DNA from 2 places in the Bacillus spongiae genome. Region 2 is predicted to be linked to the other one. Evidence: a T-box and tRNA genes for the amino acid it is inferred to sense, from the RefSeq annotation. Region 2 holds a T-box; the other holds one or more tRNA genes.
What was found. A T-box is a leader RNA that pairs with one kind of tRNA and senses whether it is charged. The one in region 2 lies ahead of trpS (tryptophan--tRNA ligase), so its partner is inferred to be a tRNA-Trp.

Region 1: it encodes a tRNA-Trp, which carries the amino acid that the T-box ahead of trpS (tryptophan--tRNA ligase) is inferred to sense. The anticodon was not compared.

The regions. Positions count from the first base shown of each region.
Region 1 is NZ_JBBAXC010000003.1:41-5,898, reverse strand. It holds gene WAK64_RS04250 (hypothetical protein) at 173-340, opposite strand; gene WAK64_RS04245 (right-handed parallel beta-helix repeat-containing protein) at 420-1,154, shown strand; gene WAK64_RS04240 (right-handed parallel beta-helix repeat-containing protein) at 2,122-2,994, shown strand; gene WAK64_RS04235 (GNAT family N-acetyltransferase) at 3,359-3,832, shown strand; tRNA gene WAK64_RS04230 (tRNA-Cys) at 4,171-4,244, opposite strand; tRNA gene WAK64_RS04225 (tRNA-Gly) at 4,253-4,327, opposite strand; tRNA gene WAK64_RS04220 (tRNA-Gln) at 4,331-4,402, opposite strand; tRNA gene WAK64_RS04215 (tRNA-His) at 4,442-4,517, opposite strand; tRNA gene WAK64_RS04210 (tRNA-Trp) at 4,529-4,602, opposite strand; tRNA gene WAK64_RS04205 (tRNA-Tyr) at 4,608-4,692, opposite strand; tRNA gene WAK64_RS04200 (tRNA-Thr) at 4,703-4,778, opposite strand; tRNA gene WAK64_RS04195 (tRNA-Phe) at 4,791-4,866, opposite strand; tRNA gene WAK64_RS04190 (tRNA-Asp) at 4,902-4,978, opposite strand; tRNA gene WAK64_RS04185 (tRNA-Met) at 4,985-5,058, opposite strand; tRNA gene WAK64_RS04180 (tRNA-Val) at 5,139-5,214, opposite strand; tRNA gene WAK64_RS04175 (tRNA-Glu) at 5,221-5,295, opposite strand; tRNA gene WAK64_RS04170 (tRNA-Ser) at 5,307-5,398, opposite strand; tRNA gene WAK64_RS04165 (tRNA-Asn) at 5,402-5,476, opposite strand; rRNA gene rrf (5S ribosomal RNA) at 5,484-5,599, opposite strand; partial or broken rRNA gene WAK64_RS04155 (23S ribosomal RNA) at 5,780-5,858, opposite strand, start outside.
Region 2 is NZ_JBBAXC010000003.1:266,853-283,246, reverse strand. It holds gene spxA (transcriptional regulator SpxA) at 238-633, opposite strand; gene WAK64_RS05610 (GNAT family N-acetyltransferase) at 846-1,421, opposite strand; gene WAK64_RS05605 (putative glycoside hydrolase) at 1,569-2,777, opposite strand; gene WAK64_RS05600 (ABC transporter ATP-binding protein) at 3,009-3,953, opposite strand; gene WAK64_RS05595 (ABC transporter ATP-binding protein) at 3,950-5,023, opposite strand; gene opp3C (oligopeptide ABC transporter permease) at 5,044-6,078, opposite strand; gene opp3b (oligopeptide ABC transporter permease) at 6,078-7,007, opposite strand; gene WAK64_RS05580 (peptide ABC transporter substrate-binding protein) at 7,174-8,823, opposite strand; gene WAK64_RS05575 (DUF3899 domain-containing protein) at 9,305-9,688, shown strand; T-box leader at 9,729-9,963, shown strand; gene trpS (tryptophan--tRNA ligase) at 10,026-11,018, shown strand; gene WAK64_RS05565 (YjbA family protein) at 11,106-11,846, opposite strand; gene WAK64_RS05560 (YuzI family membrane protein) at 11,935-12,153, opposite strand; gene WAK64_RS05555 (DUF2268 domain-containing putative Zn-dependent protease) at 12,310-13,074, opposite strand; gene fabF (beta-ketoacyl-ACP synthase II) at 13,201-14,445, opposite strand; gene WAK64_RS05545 (beta-ketoacyl-ACP synthase III) at 14,506-15,441, opposite strand; gene WAK64_RS05540 (ComZ family protein) at 15,699-15,890, opposite strand; gene WAK64_RS05535 (hypothetical protein) at 16,190-16,394, opposite strand, start outside.

The DNA of each region.
Region 1 (5,858 bases), 270 kb from region 2:
AGTTCGTGCATGTTTATTCGCCTTCCCCCCCTATTATTTCAAATTTTTACACAATTACAGCCGAAATGTGTCGAGGGGTATTTTACCAATATAATACTTCTCGCTTAGATTCGTGCAAATATAGCGATTCATTTCCGTTTTTCGCATGTTTTCATCAAAAATATGCATTTAATTATATTTTTCGCCAGCCTGCCTGTCTTAGATCTGCAACTGAATGTGCACGTATGTGCCAACGATTTTCATCCGTATCTAATGAGTGAATCGCTTTTTTATCATCACTAACGACTAATTTTCCCGTTAAACCTAGTTGCGAATTGTTAACTGTGTCGCCGTCTTTCATGTTATTACCTCCTTTCATAATACTTTCGGTTCCTTCATACAGTGTAAAAGTGTCATTTATTCGAAAGTGGGATGATAATATGAGGACATCACAACGAAACAGCTTTTTTCTGGTTGCTATTGTTTTCACCACGCTCTTCTTTTTAGCTATCCTCACCGTAATAGGTATCGTAATCTTTAACGAAAAAACAATCGTTGTGCCAGATGAAGAAGGCACGATATCAGGTGCAGTTGCTATTGCTGAGCCTGGTGATATTATTTTAGTAAAAGCGAAAGAGGATGGTAACCCTTATGAGGAAAACGTTTCTATTAGTACAGAAAACATTAAACTCGTTGGGATTGGGAAAACACAACCGTTTGTAATGGGGGATGAAGCAAACGCGATTACAGTTTTAGATACTACAGGTGTTCTAGTGAAAAATTTTCGAGTTCAAGCCGTAGGAGGATCCGGTGATTCTGGTATTTCGTTAAATAATGCAAACCATAACTTAATTAAAGGAAATACCTCTAATGATAATGATGATTTTGGCATAACCGTATTTGATTCTGACTTTAATATAATAAAAGAAAATATTTTGAATCAAAATGCGTTTGGGATGAACATTACTAATGATTCAGATTCTAATCTCGTTAAAAGAAATGTGCTTAACGACAATAGTGATCTTGGAATTAGCCTATCTGCTAGTTCTAATGAAAATAGTGTTTTTTTTAACATCGCGTTCGGTAATACGTTTGACGACATTCAAGATGCAGACGACAACAACTTCAAAGGGAACGAGTGTGATAACAGTGACCCAGGCGGCCTTTGTAATTAGCATCTTGCTGGGTCTTTTTAAAACTCGAATTGACTTGCCGCTGTCTCACCCGTAGGAAACTCCTTCAAAACGCCGTAATCAAATAGCGCCATCAATTCGAGTGTAAAATCTTCGCCATCATTACGTCCCTTTCAACGCCGAACATGGCGATATAACTCGAGCAATTACGGCTACACTCAGCTGAGTCTGCGAGTTTTCAACGATTTGGCGAAAATACAGTTAATTGCGTGGTTAGATCCGCTCATTCTTCCAACTCCTTTACGTATCCTTTTGCGAGCCACGTTGCCGGTACGGTTTTACGGTACATTTCCCAAAAAGGCTCACCCGCTTAACGATTAGGCTTCTTTTCTTCAGCGACTTCCGTCCATACCCAATGCATTTTCACCATTTTAAATTGACTCATTCGCATCCCCTCGTTTAGATGTATACATTTCCGTCATGATGTTCTTATAGAAAAAAAGTATAGTTTCGGTTGACAATTTACAACTTTACACGTGCCTTTAAATGGTGAGTTTGCATTTCGCACACCAACCAAACAAATTGACATAGACAAATACTTTGGATCATCGGCTTTTCATAGGTTTATCATTTTCGATAGCTTTTCTCTCATTTCGCTCTCACTTTCACGAATTTTTTATACACACATAACCCCTGTTTTATTCTAATCAGCAATATAAGAAGAGTATTTATGAAAGAGTAATATTCTATTTATATTTGCCTAGTTCCAACAAATAGCACTATCGAAACTATTCGAAGTAGTGATAGAACTAAAAATGAAGAAATTCACTATTCAATTGGTAGGCGTTACCGCAAATCAAAGCGGTTCTTTCACCACACCGACACTAATGTAATACAAAAGAGAAAGATCAACGATTAGTCAACAGCACATTTATTCATATAGTACAAGCAGTGCTTGTGTTTCATTCATATAATCTACTAACTGTGATTTTAAGGGGAGGTAAATATTGTGACATTACGAATCGTGCCTACAGATGATTTTCCAACCGTACAAGCTGCCATTGATGACTCTGCCCCTGGCGATAGTATTAAACTATTGGTGGGGACGTTTGATGGGTTTGAGGTTACAGTAGAAAACTTAAAAATCTTTGGTTGCGGGATAGGTCGGACGATTATTTCAGGTCAACCTGCCCAAGGTAATATTGGTGTGGTTGTAAAGGCTAATCGTACAGTATTACAAGGATTTACGGTTCAGGGATTTTTGGATTCTGGTGTTCTAATTGAGTTTACTTATGAAAATAATGTTGTAAAAGAAATCGAATCGAGATTTAATACATTGAGAGGTCTTATTATTTTGGGAGTAAACAATCTCATATTAAACTGTAAGGTAGCAAATAATGCAGATGTCGGTATATTAGCTAGCAGAAACAATTGTATTATGAATTGTAAAATGACAAATAATGATCGAGGTTTTAACGGCGGTATAAATAACATATTAATCCATAACTTGTTCAAGGAATCTGGTTTAACCGGCTGCTTTTTAGGAAACAACAGTATTGCCTTTAGGAATACATTCCTCAATGGTTTAAGAGGTCTTGACGTCAATAGCAATAATATGATTATTGAAAACATGTCATGCAGAAACAGTGAGACTGGAATATTAATCTCTTCTGATGATAATGTTATTGACTCAAACTTAACACGTAATAACAATCTTTCAGGTATCAATGTGATGGAATTTGCAACAAATAACACAATTAGGTTCAACAAGGCATTTAACAATTCGTTATTTGATATTCAAGCTACCCCTCCAGCTAACGAAAACAACACTTTTAACGGCAACAAGTGCGGGAATAGCTTCCCACCAGAACTTTGTACTTAAACGAATCATATTCGTGTCATTTCGACTCACCATAGTAGAGTTTCCTCCCCCTCGTATGTATTTCCCTATTCCAACAAGTAATCTTGTTAACAGCAATATGAACGCCTCAACAATGTTCTTTTTCTCCTCCCTCTTCAACTTATTTGACAGGCCTTGATGGCACGTTTCCTGTATTATTAGAATAATCTTCTTACGTATAATCTCTTAAACAGAAAATATTGATTCAACAAGTTATATTTCTTGATAGGGAAATATCATACTATAGAAGTAGTTGTTAATAATTAAATACAAGAAATTGACCTTTTTTGTAAAGAACAGTATTGATAGCTTTAGTGCAACATAAACCGTAGAAATGAGGGGTACTATGAACTTAACAATTAAGAAAATGGATATTAATTCAGCTAAAACTATCCTAAGTTGGAGATATGAAAAACCATATGATTTTTATAATAATGATATAACTGAAGAAGGAATAAATGAACTGCTTGATGGTTCTTATCAAGCTATCATTGACAAAAATAATAAAATCTTTGGTTACTTATGTATAGGGGAGTCAGCTCAAATCCCGGTTGGACATAAACATGGTGTATATAATGATAAGTATGTAGATATGGGTCTTGGAATGGACCCATATTATGTAGGAAAAGGATACGGGTATGAATTTTGTACATATATAATGAACCACATAAAAGAAAACTCCCCGGGGATCCCTATAAGACTATCAGTTGCAACATTTAACGACAGAGCTATTAATTTATACGAGAAACTAGGATTCATAAAGAAGGACAAGTTCACAACTGACTTTGCAGAGTTCATAACGATGATTAAAGATAATTAACAATACTATTCAATTATCGGAGATTTTAATGAAATTAACCTTAAGCTCAGAGCAGTAAACTCTGAGCTTGTTTGCGTGCTTTTTACTGTGTGATTTAACCTGTAAATTAAAATGTAAACGTAATTTATCTTGTTACTTTAAGTTTTCTCCACAATACCTAAACTACATATCGATAAGAAAGAGGACTTTTTATGTCGATATGACTAAATTGCTCAAATCGAACATAAAAAAACAATACATTCTATGTGTATTGTTGGTTATAAGTATGTATATCGATTTTTAATGCTAAAGTACATTTAAAATCTTATTTGTCTGCTCATTTTGCCATACAGTCAAAATGGAGGCGGCAACCGGATTTGAACCGGTGATAAAGGTTTTGCAGACCTCTGCCTTACCACTTGGCTATGCCGCCATTTAAATTGGAGCGGAAGACGGGATTTGAACCCGCGACCCCCACCTTGGCAAGGTGGTGTTCTACCACTGAACTACTTCCGCAAGCTGGGCTAGCTGGATTCGAACCAACGCATGACGGAGTCAAAGTCCGTTGCCTTACCGCTTGGCTATAGCCCAATAATAGTATATGCCATCTATTTACTTATGTGAATAAAATGGGGCGGCTGATGGGAATCGAACCCACGAATGTCGGAACCACAATCCGATGCGTTAACCACTTCGCCACAGCCGCCATTATTTAATTGGCAGGGGCAGTAGGAATCGAACCCACACCAAAGGTTTTGGAGACCTTCGTTCTACCGTTAAACTATGCCCCTATAAATGGTGGAGGGGGACGGATTCGAACCGCCGAACCCTGAGGGAGCGGATTTACAGTCCGCCGCGTTTAGCCACTTCGCTACCCCTCCACAAATGATCTGGTGCCGGCAAGAGGACTTGAACCCCCAACCTACTGATTACAAGTCAGTTGCTCTACCAGTTGAGCTACACCGGCATGATTTTTAAATGGTGGCTCGGGACGGAATCGAACCGCCGACACATGGATTTTCAGTCCATTGCTCTACCAACTGAGCTACCGAGCCATTTAATCATGACTTTTGTGAATCTAATTATATTATGGCGGTCCGGACGGGACTCGAACCCGCGACCTCCTGCGTGACAGGCAGGCATTCTAACCAACTGAACTACCGGACCAATGTATTGCGGGGGCAGGATTTGAACCTGCGACCTTCGGGTTATGAGCCCGACGAGCTACCAGACTGCTCCACCCCGCGACGATAATAGCGTGAAAATTAATAACTATGTAATTTCATTTTTCAAATATTTTAAGCGATATTTGAAAGTTAAACATTAATGGTGGAGGATGACGGGATCGAACCGCCGACCCTCTGCTTGTAAGGCAGATGCTCTCCCAGCTGAGCTAATCCTCCGTATAATGGTGACCCGTACGGGATTCGAACCCGTGTTACCGCCGTGAAAGGGCGGTGTCTTAACCGCTTGACCAACGGGCCATAATACTCGATGGCGGAGAGCAAGGGATTCGAACCCTTGAGACAGCGGTAACCGTCTACACGATTTCCAATCGTGCTCCTTCGACCTCTCGGACAGCTCTCCAATTGGCTCCGCAGGCAGGATTCGAACCTGCGACCGATCGGTTAACAGCCGATAGCTCTACCACTGAGCTACTGCGGAACATTATGCCTGGCGACGTCCTACTCTCACAGGGGGAAGCCCCCAACTACCATCGGCGCTAAAGAGCTTAACTTCCGTGTTCGGTATGGGAACGGGTGTGACCTCTTTGCTATTGCCACCAGACTTTTTTCAAAGACAAGTATTATTATACAGCTTTTAATATATTTTTCAAGAGTTTTTTTAAATTTTACCCTCAAAACTAGATAAAGATTGATGAAGAGTGAGTAATCACCGTTCTTACGCTGTCCAGCTACAGCTCCTATGTGCTTGTCGCACATGAACAGTCGCTTTCACTTGTTTCTTTTGGTTAAGTCCTCGATCGATTAGTATTCGTCAGCTCCACATGTCACCATGCTTCCACCTCGAACCTATCAACCTGATC
Region 2 (16,394 bases):
GCATAGCTATGTCTAATTAATATAAAAAATTTAAATCTCTTTACTCTTGTACTTCTATTTTATGATAAAAGTATAAGAAAGGGAAATATATTTGCCTATTTTTTGAAAAATCCTTATTTGCCCATATTCAACAGGAAGACATAGCTATTGTGTGAATTTTAACGGAAGGACGAAAAAACTGCAAGTCTAAGTAATTCTCCAATTTAAAAACCTTCTTCATATGAAGAAGGTTTTTAATTAGTTCACCATTTTTTGTGCTTCTAATAGTTGGAAAGTACGAACCTTTCTAGGGAGAAAGCGTCTAATTTCATCTTCATTATATCCGACTTGCAAACGCTTTTCATCCATAATAATCGGCCTTCTCAATAAACCAGGATTTTGCTGAATAAGCTCGAATAGATTTTGTAAAGGTAATGTTTCAAGATCTACATTAAGCTTTTGGAATATTTTTGAACGAGTTGAGATGATTTCATCTGTACCATCTTCAGTCATTCGTAAAATTTCTTTAATTTCCTCTATACTTAAAGGTTCGGAAAAAATATTTCTCTCTGTATACGCAATTTCATGCTCTTCAAGCCATGCTTTCGCTTTACGACATGACGTACAACTAGGTGACGTGAACAATGTTACCATGAACCATTCACACTCCCTTAATGGAATTTATATTAGATTTCCTTCGTTAACTACTTTATAATTAATTTAAAGAAGAAATATCTATTATGTATTATACCTTATTTAATCCACTATGAATATAGTTTTCTTTAAATTGTTCGATAATATGTACAACTTGTGTACATTTATCTCCTATCGTATGAAACATTGCCCTTAACTAAAAAGTACAATTATTACTCGATATCCTGTAATACGTCTTGCTCTCGATTTTCCTCAATTGATAAGACCTCTTCAACAGGTTGATAAGAAGTACCGTAAAATTTTTTATCATTGTATGTGTGGATCAGTCGATACGTTTTTCTCATTGACTCAAAAATTAATTCCTCCGATTCGCCCTTTGGTGACCAGTATAAAATCTCTAACTGATTAATTTCATTCGTTGCAAGTGACCTTCTACGATAACCAATACTTTTAGCATGTTCAAAGCCCTCGCGTTTATAAAAACGAAGCCGTTTCTCGCTATCCGTATCTTCATAATCAATTGGTTCCACTTCTAATATAATCGGCTTTCCTTTTTCTTTTAATTTTTGAATAAGTTTATGGCCAAGCCCTTGTCCTCTTGCATCCTTTGACACAAATAAATAATCAATGAACGTAAACTCTTCAAATTCCACATACATTAGGACATGATAAGGTCCTTCATCTTTATGATATATGTCCCCCTTCTCCTTTAATAATGACTCCATATGTGCCTGTGATTTCATCTCTTCAACTGGAAAATACTGATTTAATTTATCATACCAATGCATATTTGTGCTCCTTTTAATTCAATTATCCTATTCAAACAAAATTTTTCTTTTCATTATATTAGACAACTATTATTGTGCCCCGTTTCTTAGAGCATAAACAAAAAACTCGGAACACCGAGTTTTTCTACATTTGTATTAGGTTGTTTATTACGGAGTATAGTCTACCCCATTTGTATACTTATTTCCTGCGTTCCATATTAGAAATTCCTCAATCCCTTGGTCATTCAGTGCTTTAATTTGGTCTTCAACTTCCTTCTTACCGTACACTTTGTAGTTTCCTGAGCCGAGCCAAGTAGCCGTAAAATCCTGAATCCAAGGTCTTGAGATTGGTGGGTTCTCCAATTGAGCTAACGTATTATTTTCAACTTTAGCATATTCTGTCACCAATTTATAAGGCTCAAGATCAGGTTTACTTATTCCGAAATAGGAAGTCCAATGACTAGGATAGATCATTGATGAAATAACATCTACATGCTTTGAAATTTTTGAAAAGTTTTGTCCAATTCCAGGTGCTTCAGGCAGTGTTGCTGTATAACCAAAAATGTCGACAGACACTTTAACACCATATGGCTCCAACTGCTCTTTCGCATACTTTACAAAACTTGTGACTGCTTCTACTCGTTTTTGAATATTATCCTCAGAGGAATTTTGAAAGTCACCTTGACTATATATAAGCTCATCATCTCTTAGCTCAAATCCTTCTGGAAAGCGTACATAGTCAAACTGAATTTCTTGGAAACCCATTTTTGCGGCCTCAATTGCAATTCCAACGTTATAATCCCACACCTCTTTCAAAAACGGGTTAACAAATGATTCATTCCGACCATTTTTCCACACAGTATCTCCTTCTTTAAAGGACCAGTCTGGATGTTCTTTTGCTAATACAGAGTCTTTAAATACAACAACTCGTGCAATTGGATAGATGTTTTCAGCTTCAAGTGTTTTAAGGGTCTTCATAGGGTCCTTAATATAGTCCTTCCCAATTTTTGCGTAAGGAGAAGACTCTTCCGGTTTAAAGGTGACATTTCCCCAATCGTCTTTGATGTCAATCACCATCGCATTTAAATCTGTTTTATTTACCAAAGAGACTAAATCATTAAAACGGCCTCCACCTGCAGAATGTCCAGTTACGTAAATTCCTCTAATAGCATCTGGGTATTCAAATACGAGACCAGAATCATAAATAAAACGCGGGATTCTTGCTGGCAATTCTTTTTTTAAGGAAGCAAATGCTTCTCTTTTGACATGATATTCAACTTCTAGCGTATCATTCTCTTTTGCCATGGTCTCATTTTGTGTAGGGAGGAGGAGGAGCATACTTACACTTAATACTTTAACTATTTGTTTTATTTTCACATTAATCTCTCCTCAATTGTAATGTTCACTGAATATAAGCCATTCATCCAAAAAATTTGTGGAAAAATGAAGAAAAGCTTTTTTCTATTATTCTAGCAGTATTCCGCTATTTAGAAAACAATCTTAGTAGATTCTGCAAAAATTCATGTGAAAATAGATAGTTATATATTATATGTAAGTCATTCATTCAATAGTAACATTAAAAAAACGATCTCAAAGAGATCGTTTTTTTTAATGTTTATATTGAGCTTTGTACTGTTCAAATTCCTTCTCTGAACAATATACAAAATGATCCGGAGCAACTTCACGCATTTCAAGCTTATCGTTGTTTGAATAATTATGAACATTTGGGTCATACGATTTTCTTGAACGTGTACGCTCATAATCAGGGTCTGGTAAAGGTATAGCAGATAATAACGATTGCGTATAAGGGTGTAAAGGGTTCTTGTAAAGGACATCACTTGGAGCAAGTTCTACAAGTTTACCAAAATACATTACACCAATACGATCACTAATGTACTTTACCATAGATAGATCATGGGCAATGAACAAATAGGTTAGCCCTTTCTCTTTTTGTAAATCCTTCAGTAAGTTCACCACTTGAGCTTGAATCGATACATCCAAAGCAGAAATTGGTTCATCTGCAATAATAAATTCAGGGTCAACAGCTAATGCACGCGCAATACCAAGACGTTGACGTTGTCCACCTGAGAATTCGTGAGGAAAACGATTAGCGTGCTCACGATTAAGACCAACTGTTTCAAGGAGCTCATAAACCTTGTTCAAACGTTCCTCTTTATTCTTAGCTAAACCATGAATATCGATGCCTTCAGCAATAATATCTGAAACCTTCATCCGTGGATTTAATGATGCGTATGGACCTTGGAAAATCATTTGCATTTTTTGATTGAATTTTTTTAGCTTGCTTCGGGACTTCTTCCCATGCACATCTTCACCATCAAATAACACATTACCGTCTGTTGCATCGTAAAGGCGAATGATCGTACGACCAGTCGTGGATTTCCCACAACCAGATTCGCCAACAAGCCCTAACGTTTCTCCTCTATATATGTCAAATGATACATCATCCACCGCTTTAACCATATTAGGTTTTCCTGGATTAAAGTATTGTTTTAAATTTTTAATTTCTAATAGCTTTTCCTTCGTTTGTGTCATTTTGCATTAACCTCCTCGAATAGCACTGGCTTTTCATAGTTAGAAGGCATTGTGCGTTGTCTAATTTTCACCGCTTCAGGAGGCTCAACCTGAGGAGCATCCGGATGTAACAACCACGACTTAACAAAGTGGGTATCAGAAACTTTATACATCGGCGGTTCTTTTTCTAAGTCAATTTTTAACGCATAGTCGCTTCGTAGAGCAAAAGCATCTCCTTTAGGAGGGTTTAAAAGATCAGGTGGTGTACCTGGAATCGCCTTAAGCTTCGCCTTTACTTCTGTATCCAATGTTGGCATCGACGATAATAAGCCCCAAGTGTAAGGGTGTCTCGGGTCATAAAAGATTTCATCTACTGTTCCTGATTCGACAATCTGTCCACCATACATTACCGCAACGCGATCAGCAACATTCGCCACCACGCCTAAATCATGGGTAATAAAAATAATAGAAGTATCTATTTTTTTCTGTAAATCTTTCATTAGTTCTAAAATTTGTGCTTGAATCGTTACATCAAGAGCCGTTGTCGGTTCATCTGCAATAAGAATCTTTGGATTACAAGCTAAAGCGATGGCAATAACCACACGCTGTCGTTGTCCACCAGAAAATTGGTGAGGATATTGCTTAATTCTAGCCTCTGGATTTGGAAGACCCACGAGCTTTAACAATTCAACCGTTCTTTTACGAGCGTCTGCTTTACTCAGTTTTTGATGCTTTAACAATGGCTCCATAATTTGTTTCCCAATCGTCATTGTTGGGTTTAAGGACGTCATTGGATCCTGGAAAATCATTGAGATGTCTTTTCCACGAATTTTCTGCATCTCTTTTTCAGTTAGTTGGACTAAGTCTTGCCCTTCAAATTTCATTTCACCATGCTTGATGAAACCTGGAGGGTTGGGAATTAAACGCATGATTGCTTTCGTTGTGACAGATTTTCCTGACCCAGACTCTCCAACAATCGCTAATGTTTCCCCTTTATCTAAGTGAAAATCTACTCCACGAACAGCTTGAACTTCTCCTCCATGCGTTGTGAAGGAGACGTGCAAGTCTTTCACATCTAATAACCTTGTCATTTTTATTTCCCCTTCCTTAATTACTTACGCATCTTCGGATCAAGTGCATCTCGAAGTCCATCAGCCATTAGGTTGAAACCTAAAATAATAACTGAAATAACAATTGCTGGGAATGCCATCATATGTGGATACGTTTGTAAAGAACGGAACCCATCATTTACTAATGATCCTAATGAAGCTAAAGGTGGTTGAATTCCTAAACCGATGAAACTTAAAAATGCTTCGGTAAAGATTGCTGCTGGTACAGTAAACATCGTCGTAATGATAATCGGGCCCAAAACGTTAGGAAGTAAATGCTTCCAAATTAAGCGATTATTCGATGCCCCCAGCGTTCTAGAAGCCAATACAAATTCTTGGTTTTTCAATTGTAAGATTTGTCCACGTACAATCCTGGCCATTCCTGTCCAACCAGTAATAACCATCGCCATTGTTATCGTGAAAAGTCCTGGCTCAAAAATGATGATGAACAAGATTACAACAATTAAATTCGGAATACCAATTAGGATTTCAATAAATCTTTGCATGATATTGTCGACTCGGCCACCGTAATAACCCGACGCACCACCATAGGCAATACCGATAAATAAATCGATTATGGCAGCTAATACACCAATGTATATGGAAATACGTGTTCCTTCCCAAGTTCTTGTCCAAATATCGCGCCCTAAATCGTCTGTTCCAAACCAATAATACTCATCGACACCTTTTAGCTCATACATATCGTCTCCTTCACGGTCTTTACCGTCAAAAGGAAGGAATCCTATGTTTTCTAATACTGGTATTTTAGGAGGCAATTTGGCATGACGAAGATTCTGGTCTTTATAAGAATATTCGTTCATGTAAGGTCCAACTAAAGCAAATAAAAGCGTGATCATAACTAAGATCATTCCAATGATGGCGCCCTTGTTTTTGCGAAGACGAATCCAAGCGTCTTGCCAAAAATTCAAGCTTGGTCTTGCTATCACCTCAGTCTCAGCGTCACTAACCTTCGTTTGTTCAAACAGGGTGGGCGATAAGTTTTGCTTAAGGTCTTGTTGGTCTTTATTGTTCTTCATTATTTTTTCCCCCCTGCTAAGCGAATACGCGGATCAACTATTCCATACAGAATATCCACTATGAAAATAACGGCAATAAATAGGAAACTAAAGAATATAGTTATTCCCATAATAATTGGATAATCATTCGTGTTTATGGATTGAACAAATTGAGGCCCTAATCCAGGAACAGCAAAGATTTGCTCAATAACGAGAGTACCTGTCATTAATCCAACGGTCATCGGACCAAGAATCGTAATAACTGGGATTAATGCGTTTCGAATTCCATGTTTAATAACTATGGCAGCCGAGCTTATCCCTTTCGCTCTCGCTAACAGAATGTAATCAGAACCCAATACTTCAAGCATTTCTGAGCGCATAAAACGAGCAATATTAGCTATAACGATAACCGTCAAAGAGATTGTCGGAAGGATACTATATTCCCAGCCTTCCCATAAGGCAACTGGCAGCCATTGAAGCTCAACCCCAACATAATACTGAAGTAAGGCAGCGAATACGAAACCTGGAACCGAAATACCAATAACGGCTATAAAGGTTGAACCGTAGTCGAAAATTGTATTGTGCTTAAGTGCTGCGATAATCCCCATGGCTAGTCCTATAATTGTTCCAATGACTAACGCTTGAAAGCCCAGTTGTGCAGAAGGTCCAATTCGTTCAGAAATAATTTTCGTTACAGAACGACCATCATAAATAAATGAAACCCCTAAGTCTCCTTGGGCTAAGTTTGTCATATATCTCACATATTGGACTGGAATCGGATCATTCAAACCATATCTATCCAGAATGAGTTCCTGTTGCTCTGGAGAGAGTTTCTCTACGTTTGTTAGTGGTGATCCAGGAAGGAGCTTCATTAGAAAGAATGTTGCAGTAGCTATTATGAGCAAAGTGATGATCATGTAGGCAATTCGTTGAATAGTATATTTGACCATGCCAAGCCCCCCTTTTAAAAGATTTTTCGTTTATTATATCATATTTCTAATAGTGTGGTTTTTTTAAATATATTCGCTAAATTTAGATAATTGTTGTTTCGTGGAAAAGGGAGAGTATACGCAATTTTGCGTACACTCTCCCTTTTGATGTGCTGTTACTCAAATGTTACTCGATATATGCCCATTTAAAGGAAACATCTGCTCCAAAGGAGTGACGAATAACACCTTTAACAAATTCACGCTCTAAGTAAGAGGATCCTCGTTGGTACATAGGAGAAATAACCGCTTCATCAAATAATAGTTTCTCTGCGTCAGCCATTGCTTGCCAACGTGCTGGTAAATCATTTGTTAATTCACCTTTTGATTGCTCAATTAGGCTATCAAATTCAGCATTTGACCAACCAGTTTGGTTGTTTGGACCATCTGTAATAAACATATCCATATATGTCATTGGATCTGGATAGTCTGGTCCCCAACCAGAATATGCGAAGTCATAATCTAACTCTTCTTCACGCTTAAGTTTTTGTTTAAACGGCTGTTGAGAAATTGATACAGTTAAACCTTCAAGGTTACCCTCTAACTGTTCTTTAATATACTCACCAAATTTTCTAGCATTCTCACCATCATAGTTCAATAATTCAAGCTCGAAAGAATCAATTCCTTCTTCTTCCTTCGCTGTTTTCCAAAGCTTCTTAGCTTCTTCAAGATTCATTACGTTCATATCACCATTAACTTCACGGAAGTCTTTGCCATCTGGACCAGTTACGAAGTTAGCTGGTACAAAGTAATCTGCAGGGACAGATCCGTTATTTAGTAATACGTCAACTACAGATTCTTTATCTATAGCCATTGAAATTGCTTTACGAGCATTTACGTTTTTAAGAATATCGTTTGTATGGTTAAAGCGTAGGTAGAATAAAGTTGATGTTTCACGAGTGTAGAAGTTTGGATCATCTTTCCATTTGTCTACGTACTCTGAGTTTAATCCAGCAATATCAACTCGATTAGTTTCATATAAACTTACTACAGTAGAAGTATCTTTAACGATATTGTAGTTAATTTCTTCTAGTTTAACAGTATCTGCATCCCAATAATCTGGGTTTTTCTTTAATTGGTAGCTTTGCTCATGTTTCCATTCTGATAAAACGAAAGGACCATTGTAAAGTGATTTATCTGCTTCTAAAGCATATTCTTCACCTTGTGCTTCAACATATTCTTGTTTTTGCGGGTAGAATGTTGCAAAAGAAAGTAAACCTTTGAAGTATGGAGCTACACTATTAAGCTCTACTACTAATGTTTTTTCGTCAGTTGCTTTTACCCCAACGTCATCAAGGCTTCCACCTTTTTCATGAGCCTCGTATGCGCCTTTAATATCATACATAATGTACGCATATTGTACACCTTCAGTTTCTGGGTCTAACACTTTTTTCCAAGCGTACTCAAAATCATGCGCTGTTACTGGTGAACCATCAGACCATTTCGCATCACGAATAGTGAACGTATATGTCTTACCGTCTTCACTGATTTCTGGCTCTGATTCTGCCATACCTAGAACTGGCTCATCACCTTCACCTAAACGGTATAAACCTTCATATACACTGTTCATTACTTCAAATGAAACGGAGTCACTTGCTTTAGTTGGGCTCATTTTAGGAATTTCTTCACCCGATCTTAAATTAAGTACCTGTGGTCTCTCTTTATCTGTGTCGTTGCCTGTGTCTTTCTGTGTGTCTTCATCAGTATCTCCACCACAAGCTGCTAAAAATGTGGAAAGAGCAAGAAGAAGAACTAATAGGAATGATAGTTTTTTCTTCATCCCGAAATCGACCTCCTCGTATTAATATTAACCTTCTAATTTGTCAGAAGATTCGTTACCTATTATATCGCATCTGATTTTTTTTGCAATATATATTTAACAGTTTTTTTGTGTAAATGACATAAAGGACGTTAAAATGTAGATTTTCTCCTGCCTATTTTAGGGCAATATATTTTTTTTTTTTTTATTTTTGGTAAACTATTTATTAATCTATTCGCTATAATCATACCTTATTTTTTGTTTTTTTATCCATTTGAAGGTATAAACATTCTTTTTGCTTCTTTATTTCATATCCTCACAACCCTTATAAAATAGATACAATCACTTCAATGATAATTTGTCCACCAGAAAAAGATATATGTACACTTATGCAACACAAACCAACATCTTCTATATATGGAAGTTATGCCTTTCCTATTTCTTTTACCCATCATATCCTGTATACTACTTACATCTTATTTTATAGTGACGGTGATCTTACGTGAAAAATATTTTACCTCGAATTTTATGGTTAATTATTGGAATTTTTATCATTTCTTTCCTTTATTCTTTTTTTTCCAACCTTCCTTTCCTTATTGCTTTTGTTAATTCTTTCTTTGTCATGGGGCTTTTATTATTAATGATTGGATCATTTACGTTTGTTGTAGAAAAAGGCTTTTTTAATGGCATCATATACAGTATTAAACGGTTTCGAAAAAGCACCCAAGCAGGAAAGTTTTTTTCAAAATATGATAACCTAGATAGCACAAAGCCGATTCATGAAGAGTATCTCGTCAAAAGAACCGTGTCCATTACCCAACCTTTCTTAATTGTCGGAGGACTATTGACCTTCATTTCAATCGTTGCAGCTTATTATCTAGCTTGATTGTTTTCAATATATTATGTATAATTCTTTTAACTTTATAAAAATTGCGTTGATGAAGAGTAGTACATTTAAGTGATAGCTCTTAGAGAGTTTGTGGCTGGTGAAAACAAACACTATCCTAAATGGAATGGACTTTTGAGCTCCACCTGCAAAAGCGAAAGTAAGTAGTTTGTGGCGTAACCTAGCGTTAATAGGAGTCTATGCTCGCATAGATACTAAGATGGCTTTTTTGAGCACTTAGGGTGGCACCGCGGAATTAACCATTCGTCCCTATTTTGTAATAGAGATGAATGGTTTTTTATGTTTTTATAAATAATTAGTATTAGGAGGAACAAAGATGAAAACGATTTTTTCAGGTATCCAACCGAGTGGAACCATTACCCTTGGAAATTATATTGGAGCAATGATGCAGTTTATTGAGCTACAACATGACTATCACTGTTATTTCAGTGTGGTCGATCAACATGCGATAACGGTATCACAAGACCGTCTTGAATTAAGAAAAAGTATCAAATCACTTGCTGCCATGCACATTGCTATTGGGATTGACCCTACGAAATCAACAATTTTTATCCAATCTGAAGTTCCTGCTCATGCACAAGCAGGCTGGATGCTACAATGCGTAACCTATATCGGTGAACTAGAAAGAATGACCCAATTTAAAGACAAGTCTCAAGGTAAAGATGCCGTTACAGCTGGTTTATTAACCTACCCACCACTCATGGCAGGGGATATCTTATTATACAACACTGACCTAGTACCAGTTGGAGATGATCAGAAGCAACATATTGAGTTAACTCGTGATATAGCAGAGCGATTTAATAAAAAGTATAACGACATTTTGACTATTCCAGAAATTCGAATTTCAGAAGTTGGCGCACGAATCATGTCTCTGCAAGAACCGACGAAGAAGATGAGTAAATCTGATCCAAATAAAAAGGCAACCATTACTTTACTTGATGATCCTAAGCAGATTGAAAAGAAAATCAAATCAGCAGTAACAGATTCAGAAGGAATTGTGAAATACGATAAAGAGAACAAACCTGGTGTTGCCAATTTACTTTCGATTTACTCTATTTTAGGGAATATCTCAATTAAGGAATTAGAAGAAAAGTATGAAGGGGTAGGATACGGCCAGTTTAAAACCGATTTAGCCGCTGTTGTTGTCAATGCTATTAAACCTATTCAGGAACGATATTATGAACTAATAGACTCAGATGAACTTGATCAAATTTTAGATGACGGAGCAGATAGAGCCAACAAGGTCGCTAGTAAAATGATTAAGAAAATGGAAAATGCAATGGGACTAGGCAGAAAAAGAAAACGATAAAGCCTTCCCAAAAATTATAGACATTCCCCTTTCTTTATGGGGTGAAGAGAGCAATATACAAAAAAAGAAGCCACTAAGGCTTCTTTTTTAATTCACTTTAGACCCATGCTCCATGTCCCATAGCTTTTCAAAAAATGGTTGACCTTTAATAATTCGTTCACATAGGCTCGCATGTTTCCTACTCCATCCCCATTTTGTTTCTTCATACAAACTCTTCCACACCTCATCAAATGTCATTCCTTGAATGATTCTATAGTTTTCAGGTGCCCACTCTGTGTACCAATAACGTACTTCTGCTGTATTATTTGATGAGTTTAATTGGTCTAGTGCCATAAATAACAATTGTTTCAGCTGTCTTTCCTTCCTTGTTAAGCCACTCATCACCTTTGGTTCAGGTGATAGGATGTGGTAATCCTTATTCTCCAATTGAAAACAAAAGTCTTTCGGTTCATGACATTCAATCATTTCATAGACCAATTGCTCTTGCCTAGGAATTAAACGACTTTTTCGAATTGGTACAGTATAACCAATCGTATCGATCGCAATAATCCCAATTCCATCTGTCACGACGAAGCAATAATCTAGTTGAACTCTTTCATGATTTTTTCGTAAATAAGCTTTTTGATAAATTTCTTTTAACAATTCTGCTGGAATCTCTGATAGATTGTTTTCGATGTAATGAAATAAAGGTTCCGATACTTTAATAAGTGGGACTTGATCTAACAGCTCGATAACGTCCTCTTTTCTCCATTCATGAAAATGACATACATTGTATCCATTTTCTTCGCCTTCGAACCAATTCACCCATACGTCGTGAAGATATAACATTTCGACCCCTCGCTTCAGACCTATTTGTCATTCAGTATAGGCAGCGATTGGTAAAAATATTCGTCAATATTTCATTATAAATTTTTTTCTATTTATGTTTGTCCTTGCTAGTGGGTAGGTAGATCGCTAAAGTAATAAAGAGCGTTCCAATAATAAATAAATAGCCTTCCATTCGCATTTTCATCATATCGATAAATTGTTGCACAGATAGACCCGTTGTTAATAAATTTAAATAGACAATTAAACTTACGCCCCCAGAAACAGCTAGTCCAAATCCAAGGAGAAGCAAAAACAGCCTAAATACCATCTCGTTCTCCCTTCCATAAAGAAATGAGCATGTCCATGCTCTAGTTCATCATATGTATAGAAAAAAAAATTATGATAAAATTACGTATACGTTTAGAGCTTCTTTACACAAACGAGGAAGGATATTCGGTTCCTTCCCTCGTCTTTTTTAACCCCTTTAACTCTTTTCTTCTTCTTTTAGTATAAACGTTTCTGAAGGTAAGGAAAGCATTTTAACCGTGGAAGCTGGATGGTCTGCCAACCATTGTTGTATAAGGTAATAGCCCACCGCATATCCCATCATTCTTGGCGCAAACCCTTTTCCAAATAATAAGCTCTCATGGACTCTCTCTCCTTTTTTGGCATCAAGGTTAGGTTTAATTGACGTGTTCCACATTCTTTGTAAATGTGGCTGTTTATATTTTTTGCACCAATCAGCAATGTATTCTTCACCACAATACTCCTTAACTGCTGATTCTGCTAAACCCTCAAATACAATCGAATCCAGCAATGTGAATTCTTTGTTCACTTTCAAGAGCTTATTCATTCTGACACAATGATGATATTCATGAATAAATAAAGCTTCCAGCTTTTTTCTCGACACGGACGGAGTTAAAAATAAAAATATTTTATCCTTAAATGATACTCCAGACATCTTCCCCTCTCTTCTTTGATCCAAAGGAAAGATCATTATGGGCACATTTGGACCTCTCCATTTCTTCTTATATTTCTTTTCAATCTTTTCGAGGTGTGTCCAATATTCTTTTTCAATTAATTCATCAACAGTATCTAAAATTCCTGTCGTTCGACTATACATTCCAAATCCCTTTAAGTACGTATATAAACTTCTCGCTTCATCTTTATTAACTCCACATGAGGCTAGTAATTTCTCAGGGGATTCTCCATGTTTTTTTAACAGTTTGTTTGTAGGAATAACCGACAAGGTCGTAACCCTCCTTCCCTCTCCTCATCATATGAACGAAAGAGTTAAAAGGTCCGTTATCTTGTATTCCTACTTTGAACTGAAAACAATACAAAAAAGGAGCTCACATCAGAGCTCCTTCAGCATTTATTCATTATCATATTTAGTAAATACGATTGTTGCATTGTGTCCACCAAAACCTAATGAATTACTCATGGCCGCGTTTATTTCCTGTTTTCGCGCCTTATTTGTAACATAGTCAAGGTCACATTCTGGATCTGGCGTTTCATAATTTATAGTTGGTGGCAAGATTCCTTCCTTTAATGCTAGAACGGTGAATATTGCTTCCACTCCACCAGCTGCCCCTAATAAATGACCAGTCATCGATTTAGTAGAGCTAATCGCTAACTTATTGGCATGCTCTCCAAAAACAGATTTTATTGCCATCGTTTCAAATTTATCATTATAGTCTGTGCTTGTACCATGAGCATTAATATAATCAATATCAGTTGGTGAAAGGTTACCATCTTCTATCGCAAGCTTCATAGCTCTCGCTCCGCCTTCTCCTTCTGGAGATGGTGAAGTGATATGATAGGCATCAGCCGTTGAGCCATACCCTACAATCTCAGCCAAAATATTTGCTCCTCGATTAAGGGCATGTTCTAAATCTTCTAGAACGAGCACACCCGCTCCTTCACCCATCACGAAGCCATCTCGATTCGCATCAAATGGTCGACTAGCTGTTTTTGGGTCTGGGTTAGTCGATAAAGCCGTGTTTGAGCTAAAACCAGCCATAGACATTGACGTGATTGGCGCTTCCGTTCCACCTGCAACCATTACGTCAGCATCTCCACGCTCTATAACTTTAAATGCGTCCCCAATGGAATTGGTTCCTGTTGCACAAGCGGTTACTGTACAGGAGTTCATTCCTTTTGCTCCAAGAGTAATAGACACCTGTCCAGCTGCCATATCCGGAATCATCATTGGGACAAAGAACGGACTTACACGTCGATATCCTCGTTTCTGGAAAACTTCATATTGTTTTTCGAAGGTTTCCATACCGCCAATACCGGAGCCTATCCACACACCTACTCGATGAGCATTTTCATCATTAATAGTCAATTGTGCATTCTTTACAGCCATTAAGGAAGCTGCTACAGCGTATTGCGTAAAACGATCCATCTTTCTTGCTTCTTTTCGCTCTAGCCATTTTTCTGGATTAAATTCTTTTACCTCACCGACTACCTTTGCTGGAAAATCATCAGGATTTAATCTTGTCATAACATCAAGTCCTGATTTTCCTTCCTTAATATTTTCCCATGTAGTTTCCGCATCATTCCCTAAAGGTGTCACGGCACCGACACCCGTTACGACCACTCGTCTTTTTTTCATCATGTTATGTCCATCTCCTTTTTTTACTTTAAGAAAACTTGTTTATTAAAAATTATGTGATTATTTTCCCCATTTCATCACGATAGCTCCCCATGTAAGGCCACCACCAAATCCAACCATAACAATAACATCATCATCATTAATTTTTCCAGCTTCTACTTCATCCACAATTGAGATTGGAATCGAAGCAGCAGATGTGTTTCCATATTTATGAACGGTTTTAGACATTTTTTCTTCAGGTAACTCTAACCGTTGTCGTGCTGATTCCATAATTCGTATATTTGCTTGATGAGGAATTAAAAAGTCTACATCTTCCTTTGTTAATCCAGCTTTATCTAACACCGCTATACTTGATTCTCCCATTTGGCGAACAGCAAATTTGAAAACTTCGCGTCCATTCATTTGAATGATGTCCTTCTCCTGATAAAGATGCTTTCCACCTGAACCGTCTGACCCTAATTCAAATGAAAGAATTCCCCTATCTTTTGAAACAGGTCCCATCACTGCTGCCCCAGCACCATCTCCAAATAAGACTGCTGTATTTCGGTCTTCCCAATTCATAATTTTTGAAAGTTTTTCTACTCCTACTATTAGGATATGTTTATAAGCATTATTTTCAATAAATTGTTTCGCTGTAATCATTCCGTACATAAAACCTGCACAGGCTGCGCTTATGTCCATCGCTGCTGCATTTTTCGCACCTAACTTCTCTTGTAGCATGCACCCAACTGAAGGAAAAGGTTGATCTGGTGTTACCGTAGCAACAAGAATGAGATCAATCTCCTCTGGATGAATCGATGCGTTTTCAATTGCTACTTTTGCAGCTTCATAAGCCAAGTCTGACGTATCCATATGATCAGGCGCTATTCTTCGTTCTTCAATTCCCGTCCTTGTTCTAATCCACTCATCTGTCGTATCCATTATTTTCTCAAGATCGTGGTTAGTGACAACTTTTTCAGGGACATATTTCCCAATACCTATTATACCTGCGTTCATATCAATACCCCTTCCATTTTATCATTACCTTTATTGCAAAACCTATTATCTATTTATATTATTTATTATTATGACTTGGTACTAATTTTATCGAAAAAAAATCAATTTGGCAACTGCTTTCTCCTCATTGATTATGTTTAGGCTAAAAGTCTATCTATATTCCTTGGTGTATGTTGCATCCATTTGCTGATGGTTGCTTTCTAGCTCTACTAACTTATTTTTTCACAAAAAAACCGCCCAAATCAGAGCGGTTTAGCTTAATTCATTTCTTTTTTTGCCTCTTGCTTTCCGAGTTCATACGCTTCTGACATTATTTGATTGAAAAGCGTCATAAAAGGTTGAAGCATATCCATTGAAAACTCTATTCCTGCTTCATCCATTTTCGTTTTCGCTTCAGGAAAATGCTTCATTGCAATTTGCATAAACTGCATGGTTTTATCATCATTCATTATTACTCAATTCCTCCAATCCCTACTCGCTATTTGAATGTTTAGTCTAACTAGAACATTTAAAGCTATATTAACTAATTATGTCAATATTATAGCCTATTCATTGGTTTAAGAAAAGAAGAATCACCACTCTACTTATTGAATACTTAACCGATACTTTTACACAAAAGAAGCTACTTTCTCACCCTTTACTGAAGATACCATTAAATTCTATCATTATAACAGGTGCTTTTTGAACATTCGTTTTAAACAGTATGTAAAATCAGGATTGAAATGTCTTTTTTATAAAAAAGCTACTATCAATCCTGATATGATTTTTCCTGTAGCCTAAGTCCTTCTTTTATTGAAATAGATGACGGAATTACCTCCTTTTGCTGAACGTATGACCGAATAAAGTTAAGAGGAGATAATTGAACATCAATGTCAGTTAGTTCGCTAATTCCCCGTTCCCACTCCTTTTCTTTATTTGACACATACAGATATACCCCTTCCTTATCCAATTGA